DNA from 3 places in the Blautia sp. aa_0143 genome. Region 1 is predicted to be linked to each of the others. Evidence: predicted binding sites of a transcription regulator. Region 1 holds the regulator's gene; each other region holds the start of a gene.
The links. The regulator Rex, encoded in region 1, represses fermentation and respiration genes when NADH is low (regulators of the CRP and FNR family bind a similar motif). The targets are predictions, from matches to a motif close to ATTGTTAANTANTTAACAAT.
Positions count from the first base shown of each region.

Region 2: the regulator Rex is predicted to act here: its motif matches at 2,719-2,738, upstream of gap (type I glyceraldehyde-3-phosphate dehydrogenase).
Region 3: the regulator Rex is predicted to act here: its motif matches at 1,679-1,698, upstream of EAI83_RS05970 (L-lactate dehydrogenase).

Region 1 is NZ_RCXU01000011.1:48,121-54,454, reverse strand. Features, by position in the region: gene alr (alanine racemase) at 1-625, opposite strand, end outside; gene EAI83_RS07080 (NAD(P)H-hydrate dehydratase) at 622-2,139, opposite strand; gene EAI83_RS07075 (redox-sensing transcriptional repressor Rex) at 2,201-2,848, opposite strand; gene EAI83_RS07070 (ABC-F family ATP-binding cassette domain-containing protein) at 3,063-4,979, shown strand; gene EAI83_RS07065 (pyridoxamine kinase) at 5,010-5,876, opposite strand; gene pdxR (MocR-like pyridoxine biosynthesis transcription factor PdxR) at 5,969-6,334, shown strand, end outside.
Region 2 is NZ_RCXU01000003.1:47,088-53,421, reverse strand. Features, by position in the region: gene EAI83_RS02005 (hypothetical protein) at 1-1,582, opposite strand, end outside; gene EAI83_RS02000 (histidinol-phosphatase HisJ family protein) at 1,658-2,476, opposite strand; gene gap (type I glyceraldehyde-3-phosphate dehydrogenase) at 2,782-3,801, shown strand; gene EAI83_RS01990 (phosphoglycerate kinase) at 3,987-5,183, shown strand; gene tpiA (triose-phosphate isomerase) at 5,229-5,978, shown strand; gene EAI83_RS01980 (helix-turn-helix domain-containing protein) at 6,094-6,334, opposite strand, start outside.
Region 3 is NZ_RCXU01000009.1:54,352-60,685, reverse strand. Features, by position in the region: gene EAI83_RS05975 (Tex family protein) at 1-636, opposite strand, end outside; gene EAI83_RS05970 (L-lactate dehydrogenase) at 709-1,656, opposite strand; gene EAI83_RS05965 (FMN-binding protein) at 2,004-3,620, opposite strand; gene EAI83_RS05960 (penicillin-binding Tp47 domain C-containing protein) at 3,764-6,013, opposite strand; gene EAI83_RS05955 (FAD:protein FMN transferase) at 6,140-6,334, opposite strand, start outside.

The DNA.
Region 1 (6,334 bases):
CACTGTTGGAGCAGTGACGTACCGGAATATGAACACCTCTTTTTTCCAGAAGCTCTGCAAAACGGAGATAACGGTCCAGCTGCACCAGTGCAGGAGAACGGTCGGTCTCATCCGCCCTGGCAAAATGGGTAAACATTCCCTCGATCACCAGATTCGGGATTTTTGAGATTTTTTCGATCTTTACCGCATTTTCCGGAATATCCGCATATCCGATCCTTGTCATTCCCGTATCCAGAGCCAGATGAATATGTACATTTTTTCCAATGCGTGCACCTGCTTTTGCATATTCTGCCGCTGTATTAAGATCCGATATGGTGATCCGGATATCATTGGCTGCAAGCTCTTCATAATATTCCTCAAATACAAGGCCAAGGATCAGGACAGGCTTGGTGATCCCTGCATGCCGAAGCTCCAGTGCCTCCTCTGCAGTAGCTGTTGCAAATCCCCAGATATAGTCATAGTCCTGGATCAGACGGGCAATAGCTCTGGCACCATGACCATAACCGTCTGCCTTGATCACAGCGATGATCTTTGTCCCTTCTTTGACATTTTTATGCATTTCCTCAAAATTGTGGGCAATGGCATCCAGTGATACCAGTGCTTTTACTCTCTCGTATTTTTTCATAATCCCGACTCCTCTTCACCTATAGCTAATGCCTTGGGCAGATATTCTATGATATCTCCTGCCAGCATACTGCGCTTTCCTTTTTCAGCGGCTGCAAGATCACCGCAAAGTCCGTGAAGATAAACACCTAACGCGGCCTTTAAAACCATGGGAGGCTGTTCCTCCGTTTTCAGATACATACATAACACTGCTGCCAGGATCCCGGAAAGCACATCTCCGCTTCCTGCAGTTGCCATTCCGGAATTACCGGAAAGATTCAGATACATCTGGCCTTTTTCATCTGCGATCACCGTACATGCATCCTTCAATACGCACACAGAGCCTGTTTCCGCAGCACATTTCAGTGCAGTATCTGCGATCTCATGCTGGATCTCCTGGATCGTTCTGCCACTGAGCCGGCTCATTTCTCCGATATGCGGTGTCAGGACTACATGCTCTCCCAGATACTGATACCACTGTGGATGTGCAGCCAGAAGGTTCAGGCCGTCCGCATCCAGGATCAGCGGCTTTTTCTCCCGGGCAGCCGCCGTGAGAAACCACTGTTCTCTCTCACGGCTGGCCACTGATGTTCCAAGTCCCGGTCCGATCACGATCACATCACACCAGGATAGAAGCTGTTCATTGGATTCCTGATCAAAGCGGCTGCAGACCATAGCCTCCGGAAGGAGTATCTGCAGTGGGATCCTGTTGGCTTCCACAGTCTGGATCTTTACCATTCCCGCACCGGCACGAAGTGCTGCACTGGCGCTTAAATAAGCGGCTCCGCACATTCCCTCACTTCCGGTCACAAAGAGCACTTTTCCGAAGGTACCCTTGTTTCCGCCGGGATCACGTTCCGGAAACAGCTTCAGATCTTTATTTTCCAGACAGGCGGCAGATGCAGTCACAGCTTCCTGCTCATAGATCCCGATATCGGCGGTAACGATCCTTCCTGCATACAGTCTTCCCGGATAAAAGCAAAGACCTCTTTTCCGGTAGGCAAATGTGACAGTCAGATCGGCGCTGAAGGCAATTCCCATTTCCAGGCCAGTATCTCCGTTCACTCCTGACGGGATGTCAACTGCGATCTTTTTGGCCCTCGCACTGTTCATCTCATGGATGATATCAGCATAATGCCCCTCGATCGGACGCGTCAGGCCTACCCCAAACACGGCATCTACTATAGTAGTATATTCACTCCACTGCGGGTTATTCACCTCCGGGACACGATAACCGGAAGCGATCTTATACTGAAGAGCGGTCTCGCTGGTCATTTTATCTTTGTTTCCGACCATATAAAACTCTACCCGGATCCCCTTCAGATGGAACAATCTGGCAACAGCGATACCGTCACCGCCATTATTTCCGCTTCCGCAGACTACCAGGATCCTTTCGTCCTTCTGGAGATACTTTTCTGTTTCCTCTACCACCTTCAGTGCTGCCCGCTCCATCAGAACCTCGGAGGGAACTCCGATCTCACGGATCGTTGTGGAGTCCAGATCCTTCATTTCTTTGCAGGTAACAAGCTTCTTCATTCTGTCTTCTGCCTCCCCTCTGTCATAGAGAAAGCTGCCGTTTCCGGCAGCTTAACAATTCTTACTTATCCACATGTTCCTGCCTGTATTTGCTGAGATTATAAGACAGTGTCATCAGACTCTCGGAAAGATGAACGTTCTCTACGATCACATCATCCGGTGTCTCAAGATCGAGATGTGCAAAATTCCAGATTGCCTTGATCCCGTTCTCCACCAGGATATCTGCCATTTCCTTGGCTTTATTCTTGGGAAGTGTCAGAATCGCGATCTCCACGTTATTCTCTCTCAGGAAAAACGGAAGCTCACTGAGCATCTGGATCTCAAGTCCACGGACTGCGATGCCCTCAAGCACAGGATTTACGTCAAAGATACCAACCAGCCTGAAGCCACGCTTCTCAAAATCCACATAATTGGCAAGTGCCTGTCCCAGATTACCGGCACCCAGAATGATCATCGGATGAACGGTATCCAGTCCCAGGATCTTACCGATCTCTGTATAAAGATAGTGTACATTATAACCATACCCCTGCTGCCCAAAACCGCCAAAATTATTAAGATCCTGACGGATCTGAGAAGCTGTGGTATGCATCTTCTTACTTAATTCATTGGAAGAAATACGTTCTACATTATCTTCCATCAGCTCTCCTAAGTAGCGGTAATAGCGTGGCAGACGCTTAATCACCGCTTTCGAGATTTGTTTTGTCTCCACGATAGTTTTCCTCCTTACCTTACACTAGGTTAATTATAACGAATTGACATTTTCCTGTCAATTAAAGTTGTCTATTCTGTACAAATTTCTTTTTATTTTTTCTAATAATTGATTTTTTCTTTGAAATCCCGGCAGTTTCCGTTATAATAGGTGGAGGATTTTTCCCTGTTCAGACATAAACAGGGGTGATTCTTTATACAGGAGGACAGTTTTTATGATTTTATCATGTCAGAATATATGCAAGGCCTTTGGCGAAAAAGTAATTTTAAATGATGCATCCTTTCACATTGAAGACCGTGAAAAGGCTGCTCTGATCGGCTGCAACGGTGCAGGAAAGACCACACTGCTGCGTATCATCATGCAGGAGCTTTCTGCTGATTCCGGTACCGTGGTGCTTGCCCGGGATAAAAATATCGGCTATCTTGCCCAGTACCAGGATATCCACGGACATCATACCATCTACGAGGAGCTTCTTACCACCAAGCAGCACATCATCGATATGGAACGCCGTATCCGCAATATGGAACAGGAAATGAACACGGTGACCGGTGATGAGCTGAACCGTCTGATGGAAACCTATACCCGCCTGACCCATCAGTTTGAGCTGGAGAACGGATACGCTTACAAAAGTGAGCTGACCGGTGTCTTAAAGGGTCTCGGCTTCACGGAGGAAGATTATGACAAGCAGATCGAAACTCTTTCCGGCGGTCAGAAAACCCGTGTGGCGCTGGGCAAGATGCTTCTTTCCAAGCCGGATATCCTGCTTCTGGATGAGCCAACCAATCACCTGGATATGGAAAGCATCTCCTGGCTGGAAACTTATCTTCTGAATTATCCGGGAGCTGTTTTTATCGTCTCCCATGACCGTTATTTTCTGGATAAGGTGGTCACCAAGGTCATTGAGATCGAAGCCGGACAGACCCGCGTATACAGCGGCAACTACTCTGCCTATGCTCTCAAGAAGGCTCAGCTTCGTGACGCACAGTACAAGGCATACTTAAATCAGCAGCGGGATATCAAGCATCAGGAAGCCGTTATCGCCAAGCTGAAATCCTTTAACCGTGAAAAATCCATCAAGCGTGCGGAAAGCCGTGAAAAAATGCTGGACCGTGTACAGAGGATCGAAAAGCCTCTTGAGCTCCAGGACCGGATGCGTATCTCGCTGGAACCACGGGTGTTAAGCGGAAACGATGTGCTCCACGTGGAAGCGCTTTCCAAGGCCTTTCCGGGACAGACCCTGTTCTCCGATATCTCCTTTGATATCAAACGCGGCGAGCGTGTGGCACTGATCGGAAACAACGGAACCGGAAAGACCACCATGCTGAAGATCATCAACGGTCTTATTGAGGCAGATGCCGGCAAATTTTCCCTTGGTTCCAAGGTGCAGATCGGTTATTACGATCAGGAACATCATGTTCTGCACATGGACAAAACAATTTTCCAGGAGATCTCCGATACTTATCCGACTCTCACAGAGACTGAGATCCGAAATATGCTTGCTGCATTTCTCTTTACCGGAGATGATGTTTTCAAGGAGATCTCCGCACTTTCCGGTGGAGAAAGAGGCCGTGTTTCCCTTGCAAAGCTGATGCTTTCCGAAGCCAACTTTCTGATCCTTGACGAGCCTACCAACCATCTGGATATTGCCTCCAAGGAGATCCTGGAGGAAGCACTGGTCAGCTACACCGGTACAGTCCTTTATGTATCCCATGACCGTTACTTTATCAATCAGACTGCGACCAGGATCATGGAGCTGACAAACCAGGCAGTGGTAAATTACATCGGTGATTATGATTACTATCTGGAAAAGAAGGAGGAGCTGACCAGTACCTATGCACCGGGAAGCACTTCTCCGGAGGCACCTGCAGAAGAAAAAGCGGTTTCCGAGAACAAGCTTTCCTGGCAGCAGATGAAGGAAGAACAGGCAAAGAAACGAAAACGGGAAGCCGAGCTGAAAAAAGTCGAAGCCCGTATCGAAGAGCTGGAAACAAGAGACAGCGAGATTGACGAAACCATGGTCCTTCCGGATGTCTGTACCAATGTAGCGGAATGTACAAAGCTAAGCCGCGAAAAAGCAGCCATCGCTGAAGAACTGGAAGAGCTTTATGAAAAATGGGAAGAGCTGGCCTGACGGTCAGCTCTTTTTTATCCCCTTATGTTTTTATGGAAGCAGCATGCCGAGATGCTGTTCAAAGCATACGCCATCGTTACGGTCTGTTCCTTCCTCCACCGCATCCCGGATCGATGCCGAGATAAAGTCCACGGCCAGCTCTGCACAGGTTTTCATGGAATATCTTTTTACCAGCCCTGCACTGAGCACGGATGCAAAAAGATCTCCTGTCCCGGAATAGCTTCCGCCGGATTTCTCTGCAAATACCCAGGAGCTGTTTCCGTTTTCCAGGACAAGATTTCCCATTTTCAGAGACTGCCCCTCCTCCCTGTGATCCACTCCGGTGATCACAACGGCAGGAAGTGAAAATTTCCGGGCAAGTCCGCACCCGATCTCCCGGATCTCTTCCATCCGCCGGGCCTCTGATGCCTTTTGCAGTTCCTTCCAGATCTCCTCCATTTTTTCTTTTCCGTAGAGAAGAAGGAGGGCTTCCGTAAGGTTCGGTGTGATCACATAGGAACGACGTGTCAGTTCGCAGAACCGGCTGCGAAGCTCTTCTGTATAGATCGGATAAACCGCGCCGTCATCCCCCATCACCGGATCTGTAAGGATCAGAGTATCCTTCCCTGCAAACGCATCCATAAATTTCAGAATCCTGTCTGCCTGCTTATCATCAGAAAGAAATCCAGTATAGATCCCATCCGGGAAAAATCCTCTTTTTTTCCACTGCTCCATATATGGTTCCATATGCTCTGTGAAATCCTCACAGAAATAACTTTCATAACCGGTCTGGTTGCTTAAAACAGCGGTGGGAAGTGGACACGCCTGGACCCCCATCACCGAAATCACCGGGATCGCTGCTGTCAGTGAACATTTCCCCAGCCCGGAAAGATCATTGATCACTGCTATTTTTTTCATGGTAATTCTCCAGTCTTGAGTTTTTTTCTGTAATATTATAGAATGAACTGTCAGGTTTACGCAATCATTTTTGGAAGGAAATCATCATACTTATGTTAAATATATCTGCAGAACACAAAAAAGAACACCTTTATCTGGAGGTTTATCACTATTACCGGAAGCTGATCCTGGAAGGCCGTCTCCTTCCCGGAAGCAAAATGCCCTCCCTCCGCAAATGCGCCCAGGAGCTGAAGCTGAGCCGTACCACCATCGAAAATGCCTATCTTCTGCTGGCAGCAGACGGCTATATCATCGCCAGGGCACAGAGCGGCTATTATGTCACCGGCATTGCTTCCAAGCAGCATCTGCTTACCCCCGAAAAACAGGATAAGGATATCACGCCCTGCCTTTATGATTTTGCCTCTTCCGGTGTTGACCGGGAAAGCTTCCGTTTTGATCTGTGGCAGCGTTACATCAAA
Region 2 (6,334 bases), on a different contig from region 1:
CATGAAGTGCTACGTCATAGCGGATTCCCCGGCTGACACCCTCCATATTTCCTTCATAATCAAAACGCTCGATTCCTGCAAGAGATGCGGTTGTTCCGCAGAGCTCAGATTTCTCGGTTTCCGGATTTACATAAATTTCACCCCGGGCAAAGGAATCAGGGAAAATACCTGCCAGGAATTCATTCAGATAATCTCTGTGAGGCCCTTCTGTGATAAAGCTTCCTTTCAGGAAATCATAGTCCAGATTCCAGCGTACCGTGTTGCGGTTACGGAGGTAATTCTGGAATACCGGTGCCTGCGGAAGGTCTGCAGCTCTGTCGATTCCCCGGCGGAGAAGGGCAGTGTCCTTTGTGGCAACGGTATGCCAGAGATCGGACATCAGCTGGGTGCTGTTTACAATGTGAAGTTCCGGCATATCGGAAGTTCCGCCAAATGCAGCAGCCTCTGCAGGTGGGCGGTCTGTTTCGCCAAGGAGAAGAATTCCGGGGCATACGATCTCACACACCATTCGGGTCATACGCAGCAGAGAGTGAAGCTTCCAGAGATTTTCTTCCGGCATCATCGGAAGGACACCAAGGCTGAATACAGAAGCACCTTCATTTGCAAGCTCCAGGATCTGAAGAAGCATTGCATTGAAATAAGCCGGAGTCTGGAGCACACATGGCGCACCGGACTGTGGGTCATCCACAGAAAGACTTAACGGGATCTCAAGAGCCAGGCGGATACCTGCTTTCCTACAGTTAGCTGCAAGTGTGTACAGATCTTCGGAGGTTCCGATCTCCGGGATAATGCGAAGAGAGCAGTTGGAGGTTGCCTGGAAAAGATCTGTCAGGTACAGAGTGTCTGCATTACATTCGCTGATATAGTCCAGTTTATTAGATAGACCGGAAAGAGTATCTGCGAAGTCAGCAGGATTTACAGCCATTCCGGTGAAAGTAGTCTTACGGAACCAGTCAGGATCAGCAACGCAGGTCTGGTCAGCTTCCTTCATGGAAAGAGAACGCTCACGATAAATCTCTTTCATTTTTTTTGTGAGGCTTGAGAATGTGCCGGCAACTTCCGGATGATCGCGGAACAGCTCGCAGTAGAGCCATTTCAGATCATTGTAGTAGTATTTCAGACGTTTCTCGTAGAGGGCATCGTAAGCTGTGTCCTCCTTGGAAGTTTCGACTTTCAGAGGCTCGGTCTTGGAAGTAGTAACTTTCGCCGGTTCAGTCTTTGAGGTCTCAACCTTGATCGGCTCGGTCTTGGAAGTCTCGACCTTGATCGGTTCGGTCTTGGAAGTCTCGACCTTGATCGGCTCGGTCTTTGAGGTCTCAACCTTGATCGGCTCAGTCTTGGAAGTCTCGACCTTGATCGGTTCGGTCTTGGAAGTCTCGACTTTGATCGGTTCAGTTTTTGAGGTTTCGACTTTAAGCGTTTCCTTCTTTACGGTTTCAAGTTTTTTCACTTCGGCTTTAGCATTTTCAACAGATTTGGCAGCACTGGAACTGGTGCCGGCAGCAGAGGTATTTTTTTTCAGCTGCTTTTCTTTTTTTGCCTGCATGGCAGCTTTCTTTTTCTGGAGTCTTTTTGTTGACATATAGAGTTCCTCCTTAGATAAAATGATATTTTCGGTATAAAAATGTAAACTCTCTCACCGGAGAGAGAAACAGAGCTACAGCTTATGAAAAACAGGACGGCGGTTTTTAAATACAGCATAATAGGAAAAACCACATTCACGGAGAACATCAGCCGCCTTGTCAAAGGCATAGCCGATCTTATCCGGAGTATGGGCATCTGCACCGATGGTGATGATCTCACCGCCAAGCTCACGGTAACGTCGGATAATATTGACACATGGATTCGGTTCACCAAGCCCGTAGTGATAACCGCCTGTGTTCAGCTCGATTCCCACATTTTTGCGGATCAATGTCCGCAGGATCTCGTCCAGGATCTCCTTATATCGTCCGTAAGAATACTGACGGTTCTGATTTGGACCATAACGTACTACATAGTCGATATGTCCGTACACATCCATCTCGTCAAAAGCAGCGATATTTTCCAGGATGGATTCAAAATATTCCATGTAGCATGCGGATTCCTTACGGCCCTCAAAATAAGAAGGATAATAAGGATCGTATCCGTGCACCACATGGGAGGAACCAATAACGAAATCAAAGGGAACTTCTTTCAGAAGATCGGAAAAAGATTCTGCAAGCTGAGGCTGAAGTCCAAGCTCGATCCCGAAGTTAACCTGAATCTGGTCTTTAAAAGCATCCGCAAGACTCTCAAGTTTCTGACGGTATGCAGGGATGTTCAGGGAAAAATCAAGATTTTCCGGAGTATCGGGATAATCCGGATCAAAATGTTCAGTAAAACAGATTCCCGTGAGACCCTGGTCTGCGGCAGTCTGGATCATTTCTTCCATCGGTGTATCGGAATCTGCGGAAAAAGAGGAGTGCATATGGCAGTCCCATAAAATTTTCTGGTCCATTTTGTACCTCCATATTCAAGCCTTTATATTCTGTGACAATGATCGTATCTGCCTGTTATGAATCCGGGAAAGTCAAACTCCCAGCGGGAATATAGATATCCGTTTTGGGAATCAGCAGGACAGAACTTTCTATCAGAGAATTATAGCACATTTTTCAGAAATTTTCTTAATATTTATTTTAATGTTCTTTTTTATAAATAGCTCTTGAATTTTTGTTTGGAATTAGGTACAATATGAAACAGGTTGATGTTTCTTTAACAAAGGAACGATTTAAATCACCATTCAATTCATAGGAGGAATTTATCATGGCAGTAAAAGTTGCAATTAATGGTTTTGGACGTATCGGTCGTCTTGCATTCCGTCAGATGTTTGGAGCAGAAGGATTTGAGATCGTAGCAATCAACGATCTTACATCTCCTAAGATGCTTGCTCACTTATTAAAATATGATTCTACACAGGGAAGATATGCTCTTGCTGATAAAGTAACAGCAGGCGAGGATTCCATCACAGTAGACGGAAAAGAGATCAAAATCTATGCTAAGGCTAACGCTGCAGAGCTTCCATGGGGAGAGATCGGTGTAGACGTAGTTCTTGAGTGCACAGGTTTCTACACATCCAAAGACAAAGCTCAGGCTCATATCGATGCAGGTGCTAAGCACGTAGTTATTTCCGCTCCGGCTGGAAACGACCTTAAGACAATCGTTTACAACGTAAACCATCAGGGTCTTACAAACGAGGACAAGATCATCTCCGCAGCTTCCTGTACAACAAACTGCCTTGCACCAATGGCTAAGGCTCTTAACGATCTTGCACCGATCAAATCCGGTATCATGTGCACAATCCACGCTTACACAGGCGATCAGATGACACTTGACGGACCGCAGAGAAAAGGCGATCTGAGAAGATCCCGTGCAGCTGCAGTTAACATCGTTCCGAACAGCACAGGTGCTGCTAAAGCTATCGGACTTGTTATCCCAGAGCTTAACGGCAAACTTATCGGTTCTGCACAGCGTGTACCTACCCCAACAGGTTCTACAACAATCCTTACAGCAGTAGTTGAAGGAAACGTTACTAAAGAGCAGATCAACGCAGCTATGAAAGCAGCTTCCAATGAGTCCTTCGGATACAACGAGGATGAGATCGTATCCAGCGATATCGTTGGTATGAGATTTGGTTCCCTCTTCGATGCTACTCAGACAATGGTACTTCCACTTGAGAATGGCACAACAGAGGTTCAGGTAGTTTCCTGGTATGACAACGAGAACTCCTACACAAGCCAGATGGTTCGTACAATCAAGCACTTCGGAAAACTTCTGAACGCTTAATTTTCTGCGAACGGGTGTAGAAGAATAGACTCAGAAAGGGTCCGGTCTGAAGAGGACCGGGCCCTTTTTTTCCAAAAGACCAAACAAAAAAATGTCTGAGGAATGACTGTTAACAGAGCGGACAACAATACCGCTCGCCCTTATTCATCTGCTTTTGCAGAAATAAAAGTTAAGGAGATATAGAGATGCTGAACAAAAAAAGTGTTGACGATATCAATGTAAAAGGACAGAAAGTACTTGTAAGATGCGACTTCAATGTTCCGCTTCAGGATGGAAAGATCACAGATGAGAACCGTCTTGTAGCTGCTCTTCCTACAATCAAGAAACTGATCGCAGACGGCGGAAAGGTTATCCTTTGCTCCCACCTTGGAAAACCGAAGGGAGAGCCGAAACCGGAGCTTTCTCTTGCACCTGTAGCAGTTCGTCTTTCTGAGCTTCTTGGCCAGGAAGTAAAATTTGCAGCAGATCCTGAGGTAGTAGGACCGAACGCAAAAGCTGCTGTAGCAGAGATGAAAGATGGCGATGTAGTTCTTCTTGAGAACACACGTTATCGTGCAGAAGAGACAAAGAACGAAGACAAGTTCAGCGAAGATCTTGCTTCCCTCTGTGATGTATTTGTAAATGATGCATTCGGAACTGCTCACAGAGCTCACTGCTCTAACGTAGGTGTTACCAAATATGTAAAAACAGCAGTTGTAGGATATCTGATGCAGAAAGAGATCGATTTCCTTGGAAACGCTGTAAACAATCCGGAGAGACCATTCGTAGCAATTCTTGGCGGTGCTAAGGTTTCCAGCAAGATCTCTGTAATCAACAACCTTCTTGACAAGGTAGATACACTGATCATTGGTGGTGGTATGTCCTATACGTTCTCCAAGGCTATGGGCGGACATATCGGAACATCCCTCTGCGAGGATGATTACCTTCAGTATGCTCTTGACATGATGAAGAAAGCAGAGGAGAAGGGCGTGAAGCTTCTTCTTCCTGTAGATAACAGAATCGGTGATAACTTCTCCAACGACTGCAACATCCAGGTTGTAAAACGTGGTGAGATTCCGGACGGATGGGAAGGAATGGATATCGGACCGGAGACTGAGAAGCTTTTTGCAGACGCTGTAAAAGATGCCAAGACTGTTGTATGGAACGGACCGATGGGATGCTTCGAGATGCCGAACTTCGCTCATGGTACAGAAGCAGTTGCCAAAGCTCTTGCTGAGACAGATGCAACAACGATCATCGGTGGCGGTGATTCTGCAGCAGCTGTAAATATCCTCGGATATGGCGACAAGATGACACACATCTCCACAGGCGGCGGTGCTTCTCTTGAGTTCCTTGAGGGAAAAGAGCTTCCGGGTGTAGCAGCAGCTAACGATAAAGACTGATAAAAAATAAAGTGTTCCAAGAACACAAAAAAGGAGATAAAAACAATGGCAAGAAAGAAAATTATTGCTGGAAACTGGAAAATGAACATGACACCAAGCGAGGCTGTAAAGCTTGTTGAGACTTTAAAACCGCTTGTTGTTAACGATGAAGTTGACGTAGTATTCTGCGTACCGGCTATCGACATCATCCCTGTTGTTGAGGCAGCTAAAGGTTCTAACATCCAGGTTGGTGCTGAGAACATGTACTTCGAGGAGAAAGGCGCTTACACAGGTGAGATCGCTCCGGCTATGCTCGTAGATGCAGGCGTTAAGTACGTTGTACTTGGACACTCCGAGAGAAGAGAGTACTTCGGTGAGACAAACGAGGACGTTAACAAAAAAATGCTCAAAGCTTTCGAGCATGGCATCACACCGATCATGTGCTGTGGTGAGACACTTACTCAGAGAGAGCAGGGCGTAACAATGGACTTCATCCGTCAGCAGGTTAAGGTTGGATTCCAGGGTGTTACAGCTGATCAGGCTAAGACAGCAGTTATCGCTTACGAGCCGATCTGGGCTATCGGAACAGGTAAGACAGCTACAACAGAGCAGGCTCAGGAGGTTTGCGCTGATATCCGTAAATGCATCGCTGAGATCTATGATGACGCTACAGCAGCAGAGATCCGTATCCAGTACGGCGGATCTGTAAACGCTGCAACAGCTCCTGACTTATTCGCTCAGGCTGACATCGACGGCGGTCTTGTAGGCGGCGCTTCCCTGAAACCAGATTTCGGAAAGATCGTAAACTACAAATAAGATTCACTTAAAAAGGGGCTTCGGCCCCTTTTTTTATATCTTTTTATAAAAAAACCAGAAAAACTCTCCCTGACACGGATAGCACAGCTAACAAAAAAGCTGCATCTGATCACAGTCAGAGAGAGTTTTTCTTATCTTCAGAGTAAGGATTGTTTTTCTCTGAAGCTTTTTCTGTATGTTCGTTCCTTTCGTCAGGCTCGGGAACGTGTTCCACAATGTCCTCGATCTCGCAGTGGAGAATGGAACACAGCCTGTCTATGGTATAAATTTCAACATTTTTATTTTTTCGAAGTCTGTCCAGAAGTGAACGGGTGATCTGGTAATGTTCATAAAGATCATACTGAGTGATTCCACGC
Region 3 (6,334 bases), on a different contig from region 1:
TTTCACCGGCTCCTCAAAGTCATAATACATCTCGTATACAGACTGCTCCTTCTCATCTCTTGCGGCAGAACATATAGTTCCCTTATCCATTGTTCTCTTACGGATACTGATACGATAATCTGCTTCATCAGAAATGTGTTCTGCAATGATATCTCTGGCACCGCTGATGGCCTCTTCCACAGTTTTGACTTCTTTTTCCTCAGAAAGAAATGCTTTTGCCTCTTCTTCAAGAGGTTTCTTCGTCATCTGGAGAAGGATGATGTCGGCCAGAGGTCCCAGACCTTTTTCCCTGGCGATGATGGCACGTGTACGGCGCTTCGGGCGGTACGGACGGTAAAGATCCTCTACCACAACGAGTGTCTGCGCTGCCTCGATCTGTTTCTTCAGCTCCGGAGTCAGCTTGCCCTGCTCCTCGATACTGCCCAGAACCTGAGCCTTTTTATCCTCAAGATTTCTTAAATAAGTAAGTCTCTCATTAAGATTACGAAGCTGTTCGTCGTTCAGTGTACCGGTTGCTTCCTTACGGTATCTGGAAATAAAAGGAATGGTGCAGCCTTCATCGATCAGCTTAACCGCTGCCTCGACCTGCCATTTCTCAACGTTCAATTCTCTGGTAATTACCTGAATAATATCCATTTTTATCTTTCTCCCGTTGTTTCAAATTTGCCTGAGGCTGCTTTTTCCTCTTTACACAGCTTCTGACATTTATCAAAGATCAATCTGTGCGATCACGTCCTTCAGAGCATTGGCGCTTGCATGAAGCTTCTCTGTCTCCTCCTCGGTCAGCGGAACACGAACGATACGTTTTACACCTTCCGGTCCGATAGAAGCCATGGTACTAAGACATACGTCTTCAACACCGTACTCTCCGTGAAGCATGGTTGATACACTGACTATTGTATCAGATGCTGCAAGAAGAAGCGAGCAAAGTCTGCAAACAGATACGGCTACCGCATAAAATGTAGCACCCTTCTTGGCGATCACAGTTGATCCTGAAGTATGAACATACTCCAGAACCTCTTCTCTGTCAAGTGGTTGCAGATCTTTCTGATCCTCATGAACGATCTTGTCAAACTCATCAAGGGTCGCACCTGCAACAAAGGCTCTGGACCACGGTACAAAGGAAGTATCTCCATGCTCTCCGAATACATAGGCGTGGATGTTTTTCTCAGATACACCGTAGTGCTGAGAAAGTCTGCAGCGGAGACGGGCCGTATCCAGGGCGGTTCCGGAACCAAGGATCTGATTTTCCGGCAGTCCGGAAAGCTTTGCAAATGCATAAGTCATAATATCACATGGATTACTTACGATAATATAAAGCGCTTTGGGAGCCACCTTTACGATCTCCGGAGTAATACTCTTCATAATGTTGACGTTGGTCTGTGTCAGCTCGATGCGAGTCTGTCCCGGTTTTCTGGCAATACCGGAAGTGATGATCACAATGTCAGAATCTACAGCATCCGGGTAATCTCCTGCCACGATGGAGATCGGCTCACGGAAACTGGTTCCCTGCTCAATATCCATAACCTCACCTTCAGCCTTATCTTTGTTAATATCGATCAGAACAATCTCTGATGCAATACTCCTCTGTGATAAGGTATAAGCGATAGTTGCTCCTACACTTCCTGCTCCGATGATCGTAATTTTACTGCTCATATTTGTTCTCCTTTCAGCGTTGTTTGTCATTTTAATAACAACTTTAATTACACACATTCAAACATAACATAAAACATTGCCCTGTGCAATAAAAATTTTATTGTATTTCTCAGGTTAATCCCCGCTAATTTGCATTTCAAATTATTTAAACCGCTTATATTTTCTGATATTTTTCATATTATTCTGTATACATTCCTGTTATTTTTTTATCGATTTATAGAAGCAATTTCAGAAACCTAGCAAAAAACCTCTGAACTTCAAAAAAAATCAAGAAGTCCAGAGGTTTCTTTCACCTCTTATTATTGGCTTAGATTCAGATGTTTATAGCTGCTCCAACGTTCACCCGGTTAATTCTTTGCCTGGGCAAGGGCTTTTTGTGCAGCGTCCAGGATCCCTTCGGAAGAATATGTGGCTCCGCTGACAGTATCGATCCCATCCGCCGACTGGTTTGCCATGATCTGAGAATAGATCGTGCTCCATGCAGGATCAAAAAATTCCGGTGTATCCTGATTTGTCTGCTCAATGGATGCGATCTGGCCTCCTGAGATCGTAATTGTCAGATATGTTTTTCCTCCATATCCAAAAGCCGAGCCTGTATACGTTCCATCTCTGTACATTCCCACCGGTTCCGGTGCTTCCGTTGGCTCCGGTGTTGCATCCGGCTCATCTGTCCCTGGTGTTGGAGTTACATTGGGTTTTTCAGGAACCGGCGTCATATTCGGATTCTCCGGCTCCGGCGTCGGGGTTGCTGCCGGCGTCTCTGTTGGCTTCGGTGTGGCCGTTGGTTTCGGCGTTGCCGTAGGTTTCGGTGTGGCTGTTGGCTTTGGTGTCGGTTTCTTTGTCGGAGTTGGTGTCGGTTTCTTTCCATACTCCGGATTGATCGCTTCTTTAAGAGCTTTTTTTACAGCGTTGAGGATTCCGTTGGAGGAATAGGTTGCTCCGCTGACTGCATCAATATCATCTACAGAATCCGTACCAATGATCTGTTCCTCCAGCACGCTCCATGCTTTTTCAAAAAACTGCTTTGTGTCCGTATTTTCCTGTTTCAGAGCTTGGATCACTCCATCCTTGATGGTCACAATTACTTTCACGTCTCCATTGAAGCCCTTTGCCGAAGCTGTATATTTACCGTCCAGATATTTTTTGGGACTGTCCGGATCTTCCGGTTCCTTTGTAGGAGATGGTTTTTTGGATGGTTTTTTTGTAGGTGACGGAGCTGATGTCGGAGTTGGTAAAGCAGTTGCCGCAGGTGTAGGGGTGACCTGCTGGCTGTTTCCATCTGCCGCTGCCTGGGAGAGGGCATTCTGAACTGCCTGGATGATTCCGTTGGAGGAATAGGTTGCTCCACTTACTGCATCTACATTCGGTGTATTTCCGGCGATCATCCTGCTGATCACACCCCGAGCTGACGCAAAATACGACGCGGTTTCTCCAGATGCCTCCAGAATATCTATGGCTGCAATCTTTCCGCCGCTGATTGTTACTCTCACGCGAATCGTCCCGCCAAATCCGGTTCCGCTTCCTTCATACGTACCGTCCTTATATCCATCTGCCGGAACGCTTGCTACCGGTGTCTGCGTGGTTCCCTGTCCTGCGGCGCTGGCATTGCTTTTTGCAGATTCGGAAACCGTTCTTGTACCTGAGCTTTTTTTCGCTGCTGTTTTTTTTGCACTTTTTTTCGATGAGCTTTTCTTTTTTGTTGTACTGTTTTTCTCAGCTGTGGCAGTTGTGCTGTCAGAAACAGTATTTTCTTTTTCATACCCGAGATATTTTTCCAGCTCTGAAGCAGACATTACGGTCGTCTCTGCTTGCCCGACTGCTTCTGTCTCTCCATCAGAGCCCTTCGCCTTTATGCCTGAAAACACAAGCGCCGCAATCACAGCAGCTGCAGGAACCAGCTTGGTCCAGGGTATCTTCGGAGTATTTTTTTCCTCCTGCTTTTTATCTTTCAGATCTTTTTCCATGCTTCCTTACTCTCTCCTCTTTTCTTGCGGCCTCTGTCAGACATTGCTCTTCAGAAATCAGCAGACCTCTGCCGCAGACATTGCTCTATGTCTGCGGCAGAGGCTTCTGGATATCTGTGATCACATTCGGTTCAACAGTGAAATTATTTAACTGTTACCACAAATTTCTTTGTAATTCCGTTGCATTTCACTGTGATCGTTGCTTTACCTTTTTTGATTCCCTTTACAACACCCTTGCTGTTTACAGCTGCAACTTTTTTATTGCTGCTTGTATATGTAACCTTGCCTGCAGGTGCTGCTTTGGATCTGATGGTTGTTGTTTTACCTTTTTTGATCGTTGCAGAAGATTTTACAAGACTGAATGCAGGATTCTTGACAACTACTTTGCAAGTTGTCTTCAGGGCTCCTGCCTTTGCTGTAATCGTAACGGTTCCTGCTTTGATTCCTTTTACAACACCTGTTTTACTGTTTACGGTTGCAACCTTTGTGTTGCTGCTTGTGTATTTTACAGTTGCAGATGGTGTTGCAGTTGCTTTTACAGTTGCTGTTTTTCCTTTGTAGATCGTTACGGAAGCCTTTGCGAATTTAATTTTAGAAGCTTTTACTGTTACCTTGCAGGTTGCTGTGGCATTTCCTACCTTTGCTGTGATAACTGCTATTCCGGCTTTTACGCCTTTAACAACACCCTTGCTGCTTACTGTTGCAACCTTTGTGTTGCCGGACTCAAATGTCACTGTTGCATCGCTGTCATTTGTTGTTGCCTTAAGAGTCGTTGTTTTTCCTGTATATACAGCTGCTGCTGTCTTATCAAGTGTAACTGTTACCTTCTGAAGCTCTTTCTCTGCTCCCTGAAGATGTTCAAGTGCTTCATTTACCTCAGCCTGACTTGCATCTGTTTTTGCAAGAATGTCTTCTGCTTCCTGAAGCTCACCGGCAAAGGACTTCCAGGTTGCAATTGTGTAATCTGCCTCTGCCAGAGCCTTTGCAGCTTCCACTTCTGTTTTAAGACTTGTAAAATCAGTCGGCTCCATTGTAGGATTTACGATATTCTCTGCAGTTGCCTGGAAGCTGTAGGTATAGTCATTATATCCAAGAGCATACACTGTCAGTTTCCAGTATCCTGTTCCGTCTGTTCCTCCCGGAAGCTTGCAGCGTGCAGATTTTGTAAGTCCAAGCTGGATTCCCATTGCTTTATGCATCCAGTTATCTGCGGCAAACTTGGTTCCATAAGAAGCGAGGCATTTCGTATATGTAGAATCATCTCCATAATAATCCCAGCGTACAGCCTGCATATTTGCACCAAGATCGCCATAATTTCCATTGAGATCCACACGGAGAAATTCGCCGTAGCTTCCGCTTGCTGCTTTTACACTCGGCTTGATCTCTGTTGCTGTTTTTAACGCCTGATCCTTGATACCGGAAGCTGTTCCGTCTGATTTTCTTGCTGTAAATGTAAAGCCGTCACCATTTTTCTCCGCATATTTCAGACCATTTGTCTGTGCATTTACGTCTGCCACAAGGCCTTTATAATACTGGAGATTGTTTTCACTGTATCCTCCGGAGAGCACAGCTCCATCCTGTACAACATTATACTTTTTGCAGAAATCTGCAAAATCTGCGGTCTTAACTGCTACCGGGACATATTTCAGACCATATATCTCATAATGATCCATCGTATAGGTTTTTCCATCTTCTGTTGTTATACTGCCTCTGTTCCATTTTACCTTGGAACCGTCTGTAAGATAAAGTGTGCTTCCTTTATCCTCCCAGTAGGATACGTCGAATCTGGTTCCGTCTTCAGCAATGATCGTAGCTTCTGTCTGATAGCTTCCTCTGTGAAGTCCATGATTTGCAGTCGCTCTTGTTACTGTATCAAAAGCTCCTATATCAAACTCACTATGTGAATCCTTCTCTTCTGAAGAGCTTGTATCTCCAGCTGCATATACGCCTTCTGCTGCCCAGTACTCACCCCAGGTAAGTCCTGCATATACGTACTGATACTCGCCTGTCAGCTGGTCAGAATCGGAAAATGCTTCCGCCACTTCATCGCCTTCTGTGAAATCCTCTTCCCCTGTAGAGAACGGGTCTGCTTCCTCTGCTGTATCTTCCTGCTGGATATCCTCTGTCTCGTCTGCAGCAGCTTCTGGCACTGCTGCATCCTCTGCTGCTTCTTCTGTTATGTCTGCAGCATCCTCTATAGCTTCTTCTGCTACAGCTTCAGTATCCTCTGCCGTTTCCTCTGTGCTAAAATCCTCCGTATCTCCTGCCTCTGCCTCGGAAACCACGGCTGCATCAAAATCAGATGCCATTACAGCGGTCGGAAAGGTTGTTGCTGCCACTGCAAGACTTAAAATGCATGGAGCTGTTTTTTTCAATAGATTCCACTTCTGCATTGCTTATTCCTCCTAAAAATATGATATATTTATAGAACCCTTTCCAGGTTTACTATCGCAAGTACTGCGGATATGAGCATTCCCCTCTGCCAAACAATCATAAACCGGATCGCCGGGAGATCAGCTTCACTCTGCAATATCCTCCACACTATAGGAATCCGCAAGCAGGCTGAACCGCTCCTTCATCCCCTCAGTGAGATATACATGATGGTCTTCATCCACAAAAAGTCCGTCTGCACCGTAAGCTTTCAACAGCTGTGTCCCTTTTTCCACCCCCAGCACAAAACATGCTGTGGAAAGCGCATCTGCCTCCAGACCTGA